DNA from 2 places in the Shewanella sp. Scap07 genome. Region 1 is predicted to be linked to the other one. Evidence: riboswitches for the same ligand, from Rfam matches in the RefSeq annotation. Region 1 holds a riboswitch; the other holds the start of a gene.

Region 1 (7,803 bases):
TTCGCCAATAAATAGCCGACTCCCAATAGGTACAGGTAGGGCAAGTAAAGGTGAGACCATAAACTGCTTGATAGCGCGAGGGTTTCACTGGCAAATACTCGGTAGTACTGCATGGTAAGTGGTTGCTCAGCTAGGCCTATATTGGGTAGGTAGCTTTGCAGCCCTGAACATAACAGCAGCATGGGAATGATAGCCCATAAAAAATAGGTGTAGTGCGCGCCCAATCGAGCGAGTAATGGTTTGTGACACAGTAAAAGTATCAGCGCCGCCAAGGTGGTAATAACAGTCTGTTCCATCAGCCAGTTAGCCATTACTTTTGCTCCTTTTCCCATTGCTCGATAACCGATTTTAGCTCGGCGATATCTCTTTCATTGAGCTCATTATGTTTGGCAAAACCAGCAATTAGCGGCGATAAATTGCCGCCAAACACGCGCTCAATAAAAGTTTTACTCTGCTTAATTTGGTATTCATTTTGATTAATGAGTGGCTGGTATAAGTAGGCACGCCCCTGCTTTTCGAAACCTATAGCCTGCTTTTTGACTAAACGATTGAGTAGCGTTTTAACCGTTTTTTCATGCATTTGTTGCGCAGCAAGTGCGCTGACAATTTCACTGGCATTGAGCGGCGAGTGGTGCCAAAGCACATTTAGCACAGCCAATTCACTATTACTTATTTCTTGCATTTTCAGCCTTAGATTACAGTTGTAATTTGAATATAAGATTACATTTGTAATTTTTAAATGCAACTGGTTTGTTGAAAATTATTTAACAACTTGTGCGCACGGCTTGGCGGATATGTAGTAAACTAGCCAGCAACCCCCTCGTAGTAACCGATTAATGGATCTAAACAACAGGGCGCTCGTTTTTAGTACAAATGGCGGAGCTATTTGTTAGTGAGTAAGTTTAAAAACTTGTGTACAAACAAGGAAGAAAGATATGAACTTGGGTGTTAAGTCCTTAGTTAACCTAGCCGTTTTATTTGCCCTTTCAAACGCGGCAGCAATCTCAATTGCGCAAGCGGAACCCGCCACAACAGCACAAGATAGTCCCCGTGTACATGAGCTTGCGGTCTTTGAGCATCCGCTGAGTTTTCATTTTCCACACAATTGGCGATTAGCTTATAGTGAGCATCGCGGTGACATGTTTTCCGCTGAATTTGTGCCTAACGATGAATTCTTAAATAAGTGGTCGTCGCTATATTGTGTGCAGAGCTTTAAAAATAAAGCCAATTCAATCAATGCTGAAGCTTTTCTAGATACCTTTGCCGACAATTATCGACACAGCTGCCAAGGAGAAGTGAACTACAACAAAATAGGCAGCCAAGTTATTAACGGCCAGCCCGCATTTAGCGCCTTACTTTCCTGTAGCAAAATGCCGTTAAATCACAGTACAGATGGTAGCTTTGGTCAGCAGAGCCTCAGTGAAATAGGCCACTTTACTGTCGTTCAAGGGCAACAACATCTCTATTTGATGCACCATAGTGCCAGAGGGGTCGGTAGCGTGTCGGTCGATATTGCTAAGGCGATTCAAGCGCCCGATAAAGCGATTACTGGCGGCACTGTGTTTAAGTAATTGTTATATGTAAGTTGAATGAGCAATAGACTTTTATACGTATAGACATCTATAATTGCGCCCGCAATTAGTGCCTAGCAACAAGCATGCAATCATTAGGCAGACTAATTGAGCAACAAGTTAATGATTTAAGTCAATCTTTTGTGGTGCTTTCGCTTCAGACATTTGCAGCAAAGATAATCGGGAAGCCAGTGAGAATCTGGCACTGCCCCCGCAACGGTAAAGTAACCCTTAGTTGTTTTTACTAAGGTGTCACCTAAGTCCGGAGACCGGCCCTAAAGATGATTTTGAGATTTCGGCGGGCAGATCTCAGAATGCGATGTTAAGTAGCAAGAGTAAGGCGATCTGTTAGCACTTGATTCGTGACAATTTTTGCCCCGTTTTCCTTTCAGGAGTTAAAGGTAAAATGGGTACTAAACCAACTAAAATAGCCGTGTTGTTAACCGGCATCTTGGCATCTTCTGCCAGTATTTCAATGTCTACGTTTGCGGCTGAGGCCGAGTCTGCCACTATTGATGAGACGATTACCGTCATTGGTCGTAGTGAAAATAGCCCGATGAATATCGCCGCCAACGTGAATGTTATTGACGCTGCAGCCATTGAAATGAGCGGTGCGACCTCCTTGACTGAAGTATTACGTGGTCAAAGTGGCATTCAAATCTCAGATTCAAATTCAGGTGCAGTATTTTCTATGCGTGGCTTCAGTGCTAGCCAAGCTGCGAACAACACCTTGATTTTGGTTGATGGTCGTCGCTTGAATAATATTGATATTGCAGCGCCAAGCATTAATGCCATTCCGTTGCACCAGATAGAGCGCGTTGAACTGCTATCAGGCAGTGCGGGCGTACTTTACGGTGACCAAGCTGTTGGTGGTGTGATTAACATTATCACCAAAACCCCAAATGCGACCGGGGGCACACTGCAACTGTCTGGCGGTAGTTTTAATACTTATGAAGCCAAAGCTGACGTTGCAGGTGCGATTAATGACACTTGGCGATACTACGCCGCTGCCAGTTACAACCAAGGTGACAATTACCGCGAACATAATGCCAATGAGACTTCATCGATTTTAGGCCGTTTGCAGTATCAAGGCGATAACGATGATTTCTTTGTTGAAACCAGTTACTACGATAACGATCGTGAATTAGCGGGTTCATTGACATTAGATCAAATTGAAGATGATCCTCGTCAGGCTAATCCATTTAACAAAGACGATTATCAACATGAAATGACCACCGCCATTCGCTCTGGTTATCATTACCAGATCAGCGATGCGTGGAAGCTTGGCTTGGACGCCAATTACACAGACACCAAAGTGACGTCAGTTAGCTGGGGTAGCCCAGGTAAAAACAATCGCTCTATGTTAGAAGTATTGCCCAAAGCCGTGGCGACTTACGAAACGGCAAAAGGCGATCTGAATATTGTGACTGGTATTGATCTAAGCCGTGGTGAATCAGAGTTCAGCTGGGGACGCAGTAATGTGCAGAAAGTTGCCAGCGCCTATGCGCAAGCGACTGTGCCATTAACCACCAGTGTTAGTTATGTTGTCGGTGGTCGTTACGCGGAAGTGAGCGATGAGCTTGTTGATGGTGCGGTCTACCCTCAGGGAGTCGATTTAGACCAAGACGCCCATGCATTTGAGCTTGGCTTGAACTATCGTCCGAATAGCAATCACCGTCTGTATATTCGTGCCGATGACAACTTCCGTTTTGCCAAAGTGGATGAGCAGGCTTACACACCTAAAGATGTAGTTGGATTGAAGCCGCAAACGGGTCGCTCGTACGAAGCGGGTTGGGACTGGGCTCCTGAGCAACATAGCGTGCGTATCAGCGCTTATCAGCTCGACTTAGAAGATGAAATTGTGTTTGACCCAAATGCGGAAACCCCTCCTGGTGGCAGCTTTCCTGGAGCTAACGTTAATGCTGATGCTTCATCTCGTTTAGGTGCTAGCATCGATTGGGATTGGCAGCTTGCTAGCCAGATTTTGTTAGGCATTGAATACAACTATATTGATGCTGAATTTACCGAAGGTGTGAATAAAGGCAATAAATTGTCTTGGGTTGCTGAGCATTCTGGTCGTGGTTTCTTTAGCATAGATGCAAATGAAAACTGGCAGGTATTTACTGAACTTGTTTACACCGGCGAGCGTTTTATTGAAGGGGATAACGGCAATGTTGCTCCTAAGCTAGATGCTTATTACTTGACCAATATTGCCATTAACTACACCAACAATGATTGGTTAGCGAGCTTACGTGTAGATAATCTGTTTGATGAGCAATATGTCAGTGCAGGTTACTACAGCAGTTGGGGCGCGCACGGTTATTACCCCGGCACAGGCCGCGCGTTGCGTCTATCGGCGAGCTACCGTTTCTAAGTTAAGCAAAAGCGAGTCAAACATATGAAGCCAGGCCTTGTGCCTGGCTTTTTTTGCGTCATGGTGAGCGCAAGCGTAAATAAATGAGATCGCATCATGGGATTAGCTCTGCACCATTGGGTTAAATTGGCTGTAGCCAGTTTATTGATATTGCTGTTGTCTGGCTGCTCTGGGCCCAAGTTGACCCCATTAGCACCAAATAGCGTGATATTAGCTTTTGGTGACAGCCTAACCTTTGGCAAAGGCGCTGCAGATGGGCAGGACTACCCAAGTCAGTTGGCCTTATTGACTGGCCGTAAGGTAATCAATGCCGGCATTTCAGGGGAAACAACCGCTGAGGGCTTAGCCCGTTTTGAGTCAGTGTTAAATCAAAGTGCGCCTGAATTGATTATTTTGCTAGAAGGGGGCAACGATATCTTGCGTAATCATGATTTGGCGGCCACGGAAAATAATCTACAATCTATGATTACCATAGCGCAAAATCGCGCAATTGATGTGGTGTTGGTGGCAGTGCCCAGTAAGCAATTATTTTTAAGCCCTGCTTCATTTTACCGCCAACTTGCCGATATTAATAACTTAGTACTGCTAGAAGATACCTTGTCTGATTTGCTAAAGAATCCAGCAATGAAGTCTGACACTGTCCATCTAAATGCCGCAGGTTATCGAGTGTTAGCTGAGCAAGTTTATCAGCAGCTACAGCTAGCGGGAGCGTTGTAGTATATATGGTGAAGAACTGGACGCTATTTTAAAGCAAATCAACGGCTAAGAATAATTGAAACATCGTTGGCTAAAAGCGGTAAAGTGTGACCTAAATACATCACGCTTGTGTATTGAGGTAGATAATTCGTATTAATCTACCTATTTGACAGAATTCAGCTTGACCCTGATAGGGTTTTTGTGGGTAAATTCGCTGATAACAAATGGTTTCAACCATATAGAATAAAGCAGGTTTAGAACTTCTCATGACAGATCTTGAGCATCAGGTTTTCACTCAAGTACGTGCAATTATCAGTAATGAAGAGCAAGTTATTGGTCGTCGCGGCATTTTAGTGCCATTGAAAAAAGCCATTATTGCCGATGGCGATATTCGTAACGTAATTGATATTGTTTCGTCTGACCCCGCCTTAGCAGCGCATATGCTGTGGCGTAGTAACTCTGCGGCAAACGCCTCGAGTGTAAACAGAACCAAAAATCGATCTTTAAAAGATGCCTTGGTGCGTTTGGGCCAAGTGAACATCTATCGCTATGCATTCACTTTCTACCTTAAAGAGCGCCTGGATGAGCTACCACAGCCATACAAGAAGCTGATTCAAGGTTATTGGGCACTTACCGAAGCGATCGCTGTCGACGCTGTAGATAGCTTACACTCGATGGATGGAGTCGATATCAACCCAGATGAAGTGCAAACTTTGGCGTTGTTTAGTGTCTTTGGTGAAATCATTGCACTGACGGCTTTTGCTTACCTTAACGCTGAAGCGGAAGAGTCATTCCCATTGAGCATCATCAAGTCGATTATCGATAACCAAAAGCAAACGCTAACATTAGAAGCGTTTGAATCGCTAGGCTTAGATGATGAGCTGCGTGATGAGTTTATGGTGGCCCATAATCTTCGTCAGACACGCAACCCTAATTCACCGGGTTTAGTGTTGCGTCGTGTCTTATCGATGCGCAAGCAGCTGCTTAATCCGCTATAAAGTGTAAAACTCAAGCCCAGCAAAAAGCCTGCAGCAATGCAGGCTTTTTTGTGACTCGCTGGTTTCATTTTCTCAGCCCAGTGTGATGCGCTTGAGTTAAGCGCTCATGTACAGGGCTAAGCTCCACCTTGTTGGTCTAATCAAATTCGCATTGAATCTGAATCGTTTTAATGTCAGTGGATTGCAACTTGGTGGATAGGGCTTGGCCTTGCTGTTCACATTCGGCCATAGAAGCAAACTGCTTATTAACTTCTGTTTCTGCGATAGTTTGGCTGCCGCCAAGCATTAGCCCTAAAATGATGGTGAGTTCGTACATCGTGCTTCCTCATAATGATTTAGTGTTGCGCCTTTGCAAGCGGTCTTATTGACTAACTTGTCGGCCACATAGTGGGTGTTAGTGGTCGCTATTGTAGGCAGGAATAGCGGTGAGATTTACCATATTGCGCCAAGTTGCATTGCAGGGCCGCAGTGCTAAAACCTTCGCCACGTCTGCGCTACTTTTGTTTCAATGCTTGGTGTTTCGATATTAGAGGTTTTGATACTAGATGTTTCGATACTAGATGTTTCGATATTAGGAGTTTGATACCGGGTGTAATGATTGATAGCAGGCGCGCTTCTAGGCTTCGTTATCGACGTGATTAGCGTTAAATATCCAGCGTAGAAAGTAGCCTAAGCCTATTTCTGTGCGAATGTATTCGGCCCAAAACCCACCAAAGCCGAGACCGATGACTGCGCCAATGGTGGTGGCAAATAATGAGAACTGACTAATTTCAATACTAAGGAAGGCACCTGTGAGGGCGCAAACTATGGTGGGGGATAGGATCAGCAGTAACCAAAATGCGCTTTGGATACACCCTGTGATAAACGACATTTAGCCATCCTTGAGAAGCAAGCTGTTCGAAATTTATTCTATATTTAGCTTTGGTTTAAGTAAATAAAACAAAGTGATAACCACGGATATATCGTTTACCTACCAACTTGTAGTGTAGTCAGCTAAATTGGCTTTCAATTAGAGTGAATTGGTCGGGCATAGTCATCAGCAAAAAGTAGATTGCCTGCTAATGACCTAAGCCTGACCTAGGTATCAATTGAGTTTATGCTGCTTAGCGATGCCCTCTTTGGCGACTAAGCTGAGCCATTGCATAGCAAGCTTTGCGTGATGGCTATTACTGCGATAGGCACCAAATAGCGGACGCTTGAGCCCATCAGGGCCTAACTTAACCGCCTTAAGTGATAAGCCGTGCGCTTCGTTGCTGGACCAGCTTGGCAGAGCAGCTATGCCATCGTTGCAGGCAATACGCTGCAATAGCATTAAGGTTAACTCGCAGGTGATCTGCTTACCGAGCTGTTGACCGGCTGGCTCCATAAAGTGGCGCTGAATATCAAGTCGAGATAGAGGCATGGGGTAGCTTAATATTGTTTCACCTTGCAGTTGCTGCGGCGTGACATATTCCAAGCTAGCAAAGGGGTGATCGGCTGCGACAATTAACTTAACTTCAAAATCGAATAAGTGCTGATAGGCCAGTTCGCTGCCTGGTACCGGATCAGATGTCAGCACCACATCAAGGGTGCCTTGCTCTAGTGCATTGAGCGAGTCGAACAAATGTCGGCTAGACAAATCTAAATTGACATGGGGGTTCAGCTGCCTGAAAGACTCCATTACCGGCATCAACCAACGAAAACAGCTATGGCATTCTATGCCAATTGCCAGATTATTAAGCTCATCTTCCAGGCCATTGCGCAGATCGCTTTCAGTCTCAATGACTTTTGGCAGTATCTCTTCGGCCAAATTGAGTAGGCGTGCGCCCTCTTGGGTAAAAGACAGTGGTTTGCTTTTGCGCACAAAGATACTGGAATTAATACGGGTTTCCAGTTCTTTGATCTGGTGGGACAGGGCAGACTGAGTCACGAAGCGTTTTTTTGCAGCGCCAGCGAGACTGCCACTTTCTTTGAGGGCAACTAATGTTCTTAGGTGTCGAAGCTCAATCATAATTTATATTTCCATCTCTACATGAATATCATTCACGTTGGCGTTGAAATCCATTCCGATGCGAGGCTGTGGCCTTGCACAATCCACCTGTAGGCGCGAAAATGCCAATGGTAGTAGCAGAAAGGGCTAACGCTTGCTATGTCGTTTACACTGAATTCTGCTCATATTAAAACA
Region 2 (7,803 bases), 230 kb from region 1:
CTCAGTAAACTACGTGCAATCACATCGACCCATATCATGAATAAGCCCCCCACTAAGGCTATGGTTAGCAGCGCAAAGCGGCCGGGCATCAACATTCTGACGATATGTGGCACCATTAAGCCAACAAAGCCAATACCACCACAATTGGCCACGAGCACTGCGGTTATCAATGAACACAGCAACAACATGCCAACCCGCAAGCGCCCGACGGCGATGCCCAAGGTGTGAGCGGTTTCATCGCCAGCTTTCATTGCCATCACTTGGCGCTTAAACAACAAAATAATCAAAGTCGCACCCACCACAGTTAACACAGGCAAACCCACATCGGCCCAGGTGGCTTTGGCAAAGCTTCCTAGGCTCCAAAACAGTACAGATGCGGCGGCCTGTGGACCACTGAAATACAATAATAGGCTGGTCATGGCGCCAAACATAAACGAGATGGCGACACCGGATAGCAGCATACGCTCCACCTGAATACTTAACCTGCCACCACAAAATGCCATCACTAATAACACTGATAATACCGCGCCAATAAAGGCGCCCAATGGCAAACTTAGCCAGCTGAGCTGCGCAGCTAGCTCGCTTTGCCCCTGCAGCGTTATCACCACCACGGCGCCTAGGGAGGCACCGGAGGAAATACCAAATAGGTAAGGATCGGCCAAAGGATTTCGGGTCACGGTTTGCAACACAGCACCGGCGACGGCCAAACCCGCCCCGGCAGCAAAAGCCAGCACAATACGCGGCATACGCAGTTCCATAACAATCCGCTCAGTGACACCAAAGTGACCCGTATCTCCGCGCAACTGCGCCAGTATCATTTGATAGACTTGGCTAAAACTAATGTCAGCCGCGCCAAAACTGGCCGCGAGCATCGGCGTTAGCGTGCTGGCTAACATAATGGCCATCACCATGAGGCCGAAATAAAGCTGCTTGGGCAAAGTGCGTTTAACTTGCATCATTACCTCCTGCATGGGTTTCACCGGCTTGATAGCCATAGTAGTAGGTAATTTGCGGACGTTGATGCTGTGGATGCGGGGCAACGGCGCAGCAAACCTCAAATACATCACCAATCAATTGCTCGGTGAGTACCTGTGATGGCATGCCCTGTGCGATGCCTTGCCCCTGATTAAGCAGCAGTAATTGATCGCACATCGCACTGGCAAGGTTGAGATCATGAATACTGATCACCACAGTAATGCCTAACGAATGCAGTAACTCAAGGATCTGAATTTGATAGCGGATATCAAGGTGATTGGTGGGCTCATCCAATATCAACAGTTTAGGCTGCTGCACTATGGCTCTGGCGATCAGTGCCCGTTGCTTCTCGCCACCAGATAAGTGCTCATAAGCTTGCTTAGCTAAATGGGATAAACCCACTTTTTCAAGAGCCTGCGCAACCGCAAAATGGTCGGCTTGGCTAGTCAGCGACAATGCAGACTTGTGGGGTGTCAGCCCTAACATGACCAGCTGCTCGGTGGTCATATCAAAATGCTGTGGGGTATCTTGCAGCACAACAGCCACTTCACGAGCAAACGCCTTAAGAGGGTAATGGCTAATATCTTTGCCAAATAAACAGATTTGCCCTTGGCTGGGGGTGAGGTAGCGGTATAAACAACGAAGCAAACTGGATTTACCCGCGCCATTTGGGCCAATAATGCCTAACATTTTACCTGCAGCAAGCTGCAAGTTGACGCCTTTAAGAATCGTGCGCTCACCCGCATGCCAATGCAGATCAGTTACATTTAGTGCATTATCGCTATGATGTTGACAATCTTGTGTAGGCATCGCTAACTGACTTCCCACTTGGTCACCGTGGAAATGTAGTTGCTGCCAACCGATATCATGAGGTACTTCATTTCAAGCTCCCTCGAGTTACCCGCTCGAGTTTCTTGGCGAAAAGTAAGGCAGGTATCCTGGCTTGCGATAACCTAACGCAGGTTAGCATCGGTTATGGCGTACAGTTGCGGGCACAGCTTGGGCAGGCAGTGAGACTGCTCCCCAATTCCCTATTAAGTTAAGCTTATCTTACCCAGTAACTAGGCCAATAAGACGCTCAACACCTTACTTTCGACTATCGACATCTAGACGGCCAATAGTCTTTAACTGTGGCTATTATGCCGATTTTCAGCCAAGTCGCCAACCTCAGTAGCAAAATGTTGTCTCAGTTCACCCTAGTGACATCGACCTCAATTCACCGACTTAAGCGAAATCGAACGGATTAACCATTAGGCCAATGCAGCCGGTAGTGCATCTGACCATCCTCGCCCTGATATAAGGTGATATTGACCACAGCGCCATAGGGGATATCCAGCTGAGAATAAAAACCACTGGCTCGACTAACGCCTAGCGCTTGTGCCATCAAGTGACGTATCACTCCACCGTGGGTTAATAATAATATGTGTTGACCCCGGCATTGATTGGCTATGTGCTCAAAGCCAGTTTGCACTCGCATTTCAAAAGCTGCCATAGTTTCGCCATTGGGTGCAGGGTTTGCCCATGGATCTTGCCAATAGGCTTCAAGTTGCGGCTGGCAAGATTGATATAGCTCATCTAGTGGCTGGCCGTCCCACTCGCCAAAGTCAATCTCGGCTAACCCGTCGCACTGCTGATACGCAAGCCCATAACGGCTGTTAAGTTGCTTAGCCACAGACATGCAGCGCTGCCGCGGTGAGCTAAAACACGCGTTTAGTTGCTGCGACTGCATCGCAAGTTTGTCTACCAACTTAGCAATATTGTCGAGCATCAAGGCTTGCCCCTGCGCGCTAAGCGCGACATCGGTAGTGCCCCGTAAAATTTGACCGCCTTGGCACTGACCGTGACGCATTAGATATACGCTGGTTATTTTCATCAGATGGATAAGCTTGTTAATGAACACTATGCACCTAGCCTAACGACTTGGCAGGCGCAGATACAAGCATGTTGATCAACTTTTAACTACAAGCGCCAAGGTTAGATTAGCCTAGTTCTATGTAAACGCTCAGATATCAAAGTTTATTGGCGGTGGCTTGGTATGATCTTTAACTAATAACCTCGGAAATAAAATATGATAAACCAAGCCTTCATTTGGCGCGGTTTTGATATCCACCTTCCCTTGCAGTTTTTGACTGACTAAGTTGTAAACTAAATGCGCACCTAAGCCGCTTCCGCCCTCATTGCGCTTAGTGGTATAAAATGGGTCAAAGAGATTTTTTACCCCCTCTTCATCTAAACCGATACCATCATCAGCATAGATCAGTTCAACCGTCTCATCTCGTAACTGTGCTTGAATGGTCATAGTGCCGATTTGCTCAGCTTCAAACCCATGCAAAATACTATTCATGATCAAATTCGTGATCACCTGTGACAATGCACCTGGATAGGTATGGCACATTAAGCTAGGGTCGCAGTCAATCGTTATATGATGGGGTAACTGCTTCAATGTTGGCCGCAGCGATAATATTACTTCTTGCAAATACTCCTTAAGTAAGAATTGCCGTTGCTGCTCACTAGATTGATCGACGGCAACACGCTTAAAGCTTTGAATTAAGTTTGAGGCGCGGGCATTATTTTTTAAAATAATATCCATGGCCTCAATGCATGTATCAATAAACTGAACAAACTCTTGCTCGTCTAGCTCACCAGCTAGGAACAATCTTTTTAGCTCATTGACCTGATCATTCATATGCGAAGCGGCGGTGACACATACCCCGATAGGAGTGTTGATCTCATGCGCTATGCCCGCCACCATTTTACCCAATGATGCCTGCTTTTCATGCTCTACCAGCTGATTTTGGGTGCGCTTAAGCTTATCCATCGCCGCCTGCCACTCCTCGGTACGTTGGGCAACCAGGGCTTCCATTTTGTCAGAGTATTGCTTTGCCAACTGCTCTTTTTCTTTTGCATAGTTAAGCTGCTGTCGCAGTTGAGCTGGGCTAATTTTCAATTGGGTTAATAGCTGTCTGTAATAGCGAGCAAGCACCTGCTTTTCTGACTTCGAATACAAGTTTGATTGTGTCACAACCATATGTGCCACTGATGCCCCGGTTATCCCGCTCAACAACCGTTCTGTGGCTCGCTCTAAATTGGCCAACTCTTGCACGTTAACCGGGTCTTCAACCGACAAGCCCACCTCTAATAGGCACATATCGACTTTGAGTTTGGCTAAATCATCTCTGAGATATTGACCAAAAATATCGGCAATAATGGTCAATTTGGGGGCTAAGTCGATATCCTGTGGTAGCAACTCAAATAAGGCTTCATTGTCTTCGCCTTTGTCGGCCATGACATCGATAAACTCAGCGCTGTAGCGCTGCTCTTCTGCAGGGGTTTGACTAAAAAGACTCACCATGATCAACGTCGAAATATTGGCAATTAACGACCAAAAAGTCCCATGGCTAATATGCTGCATTTGCGAGCCAAACAGATGCTCTGGGCGCAACCAATCTATCCCCCACGGACCTGCGGTCAAAATATCTGCCGATAACCAACCGCTATTCATCAGCGAGGGAAGTAACAAGCAATAACCCCAAACGCTGAATCCTGCGGCCAAACCGGCAATGGCGCCTTTGGTGGTAACCGTTGGCCAGTAAAGGCCACAAATCACTAACGGCATAAACTGTAATATCGCGCAAAATGACAACATCCCCATATTGACCAACATATAGGAGTCGCCCAAAAGTAAATAAAACACCTGACCTGCACCGAGGATCAAAAATACAGCCAGCCAACGACTTTGCAGTAAATAGCGTTTAAATATGGAGTTTGGGAAATAACGTTGCAGGAAAGGCAGTGCAATGTGATTACTGAACATGGTCGATAAGGTCATGCCAGACACCATCAACATCGCCATTGAGGCCGAGAAGCCGCCAATAAATACCAACAGCGTCAGCAAAGGTTGGCCGGAAGCCATTGGTAAAGCCAACATAAACATATCTGGATTCTGCGGGCCAAGTAACAACAAGCCAGCAGCCGCAATGGGGGTAACAAATACCGTCATCAAGAATAGATATAACGGCAGCATCCATTGCGCTTTTATGACGTGCTTAGCATTGGCGTTTTCAACCACCATAACGTGAAACTGGCGAGGAAGGAGTAAAAATGCTGAACCGGCTAACAACAAATAGCTACACCAAGTCATTAATGCAGGTTTTTGCGCCATCGTTTGTGCCATTTCAGGCAACTGCTGTTGCAGTTGAGTTAATATCGCCAAGGGTGAATCAAACAGGTAAAAACTGACAAATAACCCCACCGCTAGCATCGCAATGAGCTTGACACTGCCTTCAATAGCTAAAGCTAACATCATCCCAGGATGGCGCTCAGTTGGATCTAAATGCCGAATGCCAAAAACAATGGTAAACAATGCTACTCCAGCCCAAATGAACCAAGTCAGTGCTTGATATACAGGCTCGCCACTGTCAATTACGGTGTCTATTGCGCCGTTAATTGCTTTTAATTGCAGCGCTAAATAAGGGACTACGCCGACCATAGCCACAACCGATGCCAGCGCCGCAAGCGTGATACTGCGATTAAATCGAGCGGATAGGAAATCGGCAATACTGGTGACATGATAAACTTGCTTAACCAGCAAGATGCGCTGCATCAACGGCCATAGCACCAGCATAACTAAACTGGGCCCTAAATAGATGGTCAACATTAACACGCCAGAGGTGGTCGCAATACCGACACTGCCAAAGAAGGTCCAACTGGTGCAATAGATTGCAATAGATAGCACGTAAACTGACACGCTATTGGTGACTTTCTGCGCGCGTATACTGCCTGATTCTGCCCATTGGGCAATTAAGAATAAAACACCGATATAACCAATAATAACCAGTATCAAGGTAATTGGAGATATCATGTTTTCATACTCCAACTCGTCGCTTCATTGACTGCGCAAACTCATCACAAATAGCAGCGCTATTAATCCAAGCCAAATAATTGAAACGACGATGATGAGCTGACCAATATTAAAATCAATATTGGTGGCCATGGGCCATGTAATGACCATAGAAGCGAGTATCAGTATTAACCACCTAAATGCTGGCAACGTTGTTTTGTTGATCACCACGCATCTCCATTGCTTGACGTTGTATAAGCATAGTACAAACTTAGCGCACTATTATCGGTCGTAAACATCGATAGCGTGGGATAAACAGCGGACTTGAAAACCGATAAACATCGAGCAATAAACTTGCTCTTAGCAGGTCAACTGATTAGTATAGACGTCTATACGTATAAACATCTAAAAGTAACACTGCATGTTGTTGATTAAGCATGCTATAGCTAATACTTAAAACCGCTGGTCTCCTTATTGTATGAAAGCAATATTTTGATCAAATAAACAATGCTATACAATGTGTTACGTCGCTTAGAGCGAATGTGTGTCTGTTGCAGTCTGTTTTAAATAGGTAAAATTTATGGCGATCCGTACCCCGATAACTCAAGTTAGGCAAATCAACGCGCAAATCGAAGCGCAGCTGAAACAACAGATCCTGATCTTAGATGGTGCTATGGGTACCATGATCCAAGACCATAAATTAGAAGAAGAACACTTTCGTGGTGAACGTTTTAAAGATTGGCCGTGCGATGTTAAGGGCAATAACGACCTGTTGGTGTTAACCCAAGCAGACATCATCAAAGAGATTCATAAGCAATATTTGCTCGCTGGTGCCGATATCATCGAAACCAACACGTTTAACGCCACGCGCATCGCGATGGCCGACTATGAAATGGAAGAACTGTCGGCCGAAATCAACCTTGAAGGAGCCCGAGTGGCTCGAGCAGCCGCTGATGAAGTTGCCGCTGAAACGGGCCGCCATTGCTATGTTGCAGGGGTACTTGGCCCCACCAACCGAACCTGTTCTATCAGCCCGGATGTAAACGATCCGGGTTATCGCAATGTCAGCTTTGATGAGCTTGTCGAGGCTTATATCGAGTCAATTGAGGCACTCATTGCCGGCGGCAGCGACATCATCATGGTGGAAACCATTTTTGATACCCTCAATGCCAAAGCGGCATTATTCGCCATAGAAACCGTATTTGATCAACTCGGCCAGCGACTGCCGATTATGATTTCCGGTACGATTACTGATGCCTCAGGTCGTACACTTACCGGACAAACCACCGAAGCCTTTTATAACTCACTGCGCCATGTAAAGCCCCTGTCTATCGGCTTAAACTGCGCCTTAGGCCCGCAAGAGCTGCGCCCCTATGTAGAAGAGCTTTCAAAAATAGCTGAATGCTATGTGTCAGCGCATCCTAATGCCGGCTTACCCAACGAGTTTGGTGGCTATGACGAAACGCCAGAAGAGATGGCCAGCGTTATTGGCGACTGGGCGGCTGAAGGCTTTTTAAACATTATTGGTGGCTGTTGTGGTACCACTCCAGATCATATTCGTGTCATCCGTGAAGCTGTCATTAAACATCAATGCCGCGCCTTACCTGATATCCCTGTTGCCTGTCGCTTGTCTGGCCTTGAGCCTCTGACCATTGATGAAAACTCGCTGTTTCTCAATGTGGGTGAGCGTACCAACGTGACCGGTTCAGCTAAATTCTTGCGCCTTATTAAAACCGGCGAATATGAAGAAGCGCTATCGGTGGCCCGCGACCAGGTGGAAAACGGCGCACAAATCATCGATATCAACATGGATGAAGGCATGCTTGACGGGGTTGAGGTGATGCAAAAGTTCCTCAACTTAATCGCCTCTGAGCCTGATATTTCCCGTGTCCCCATCATGATTGACTCTTCCAAGTGGGAAGTAATTGAAGCGGGCCTTAAATGCATTCAAGGTAAAGGCGTCGTCAACTCTATTTCCCTGAAAGAAG

What was found. A riboswitch is a leader RNA that binds a small molecule or an ion and turns the genes downstream of it on or off. The one in region 1 is predicted to bind cobalamin.
Region 2: linked by a shared signal. The riboswitch ahead of FLM48_RS17470 (ABC transporter ATP-binding protein) and the one ahead of FLM48_RS16480 (TonB-dependent receptor) in region 1 are both predicted to bind cobalamin.

Annotation. Positions count from the first base shown of each region.
Region 1 is NZ_CP041329.1:3,755,368-3,763,170, reverse strand. It holds gene FLM48_RS16495 (TonB family protein) at 1-311, opposite strand, end outside; gene FLM48_RS16490 (BlaI/MecI/CopY family transcriptional regulator) at 311-682, opposite strand; gene FLM48_RS16485 (hypothetical protein) at 936-1,571, shown strand; cobalamin riboswitch at 1,699-1,864, shown strand; gene FLM48_RS16480 (TonB-dependent receptor) at 1,978-3,945, shown strand; gene FLM48_RS16475 (GDSL-type esterase/lipase family protein) at 4,042-4,662, shown strand; gene FLM48_RS16470 (HDOD domain-containing protein) at 4,908-5,639, shown strand; gene FLM48_RS16465 (hypothetical protein) at 5,776-5,955, opposite strand; gene FLM48_RS16460 (hypothetical protein) at 6,256-6,510, opposite strand; gene FLM48_RS16455 (LysR substrate-binding domain-containing protein) at 6,724-7,629, opposite strand.
Region 2 is NZ_CP041329.1:3,983,376-3,991,178, forward strand. It holds gene FLM48_RS17465 (iron ABC transporter permease) at 1-959, opposite strand, end outside; gene FLM48_RS17470 (ABC transporter ATP-binding protein) at 946-1,785, opposite strand; cobalamin riboswitch at 1,886-2,043, opposite strand; gene FLM48_RS17475 (histidine phosphatase family protein) at 2,219-2,848, opposite strand; gene FLM48_RS17480 (ATP-binding protein) at 2,978-5,836, opposite strand; gene metH (methionine synthase) at 6,396-7,803, shown strand, end outside.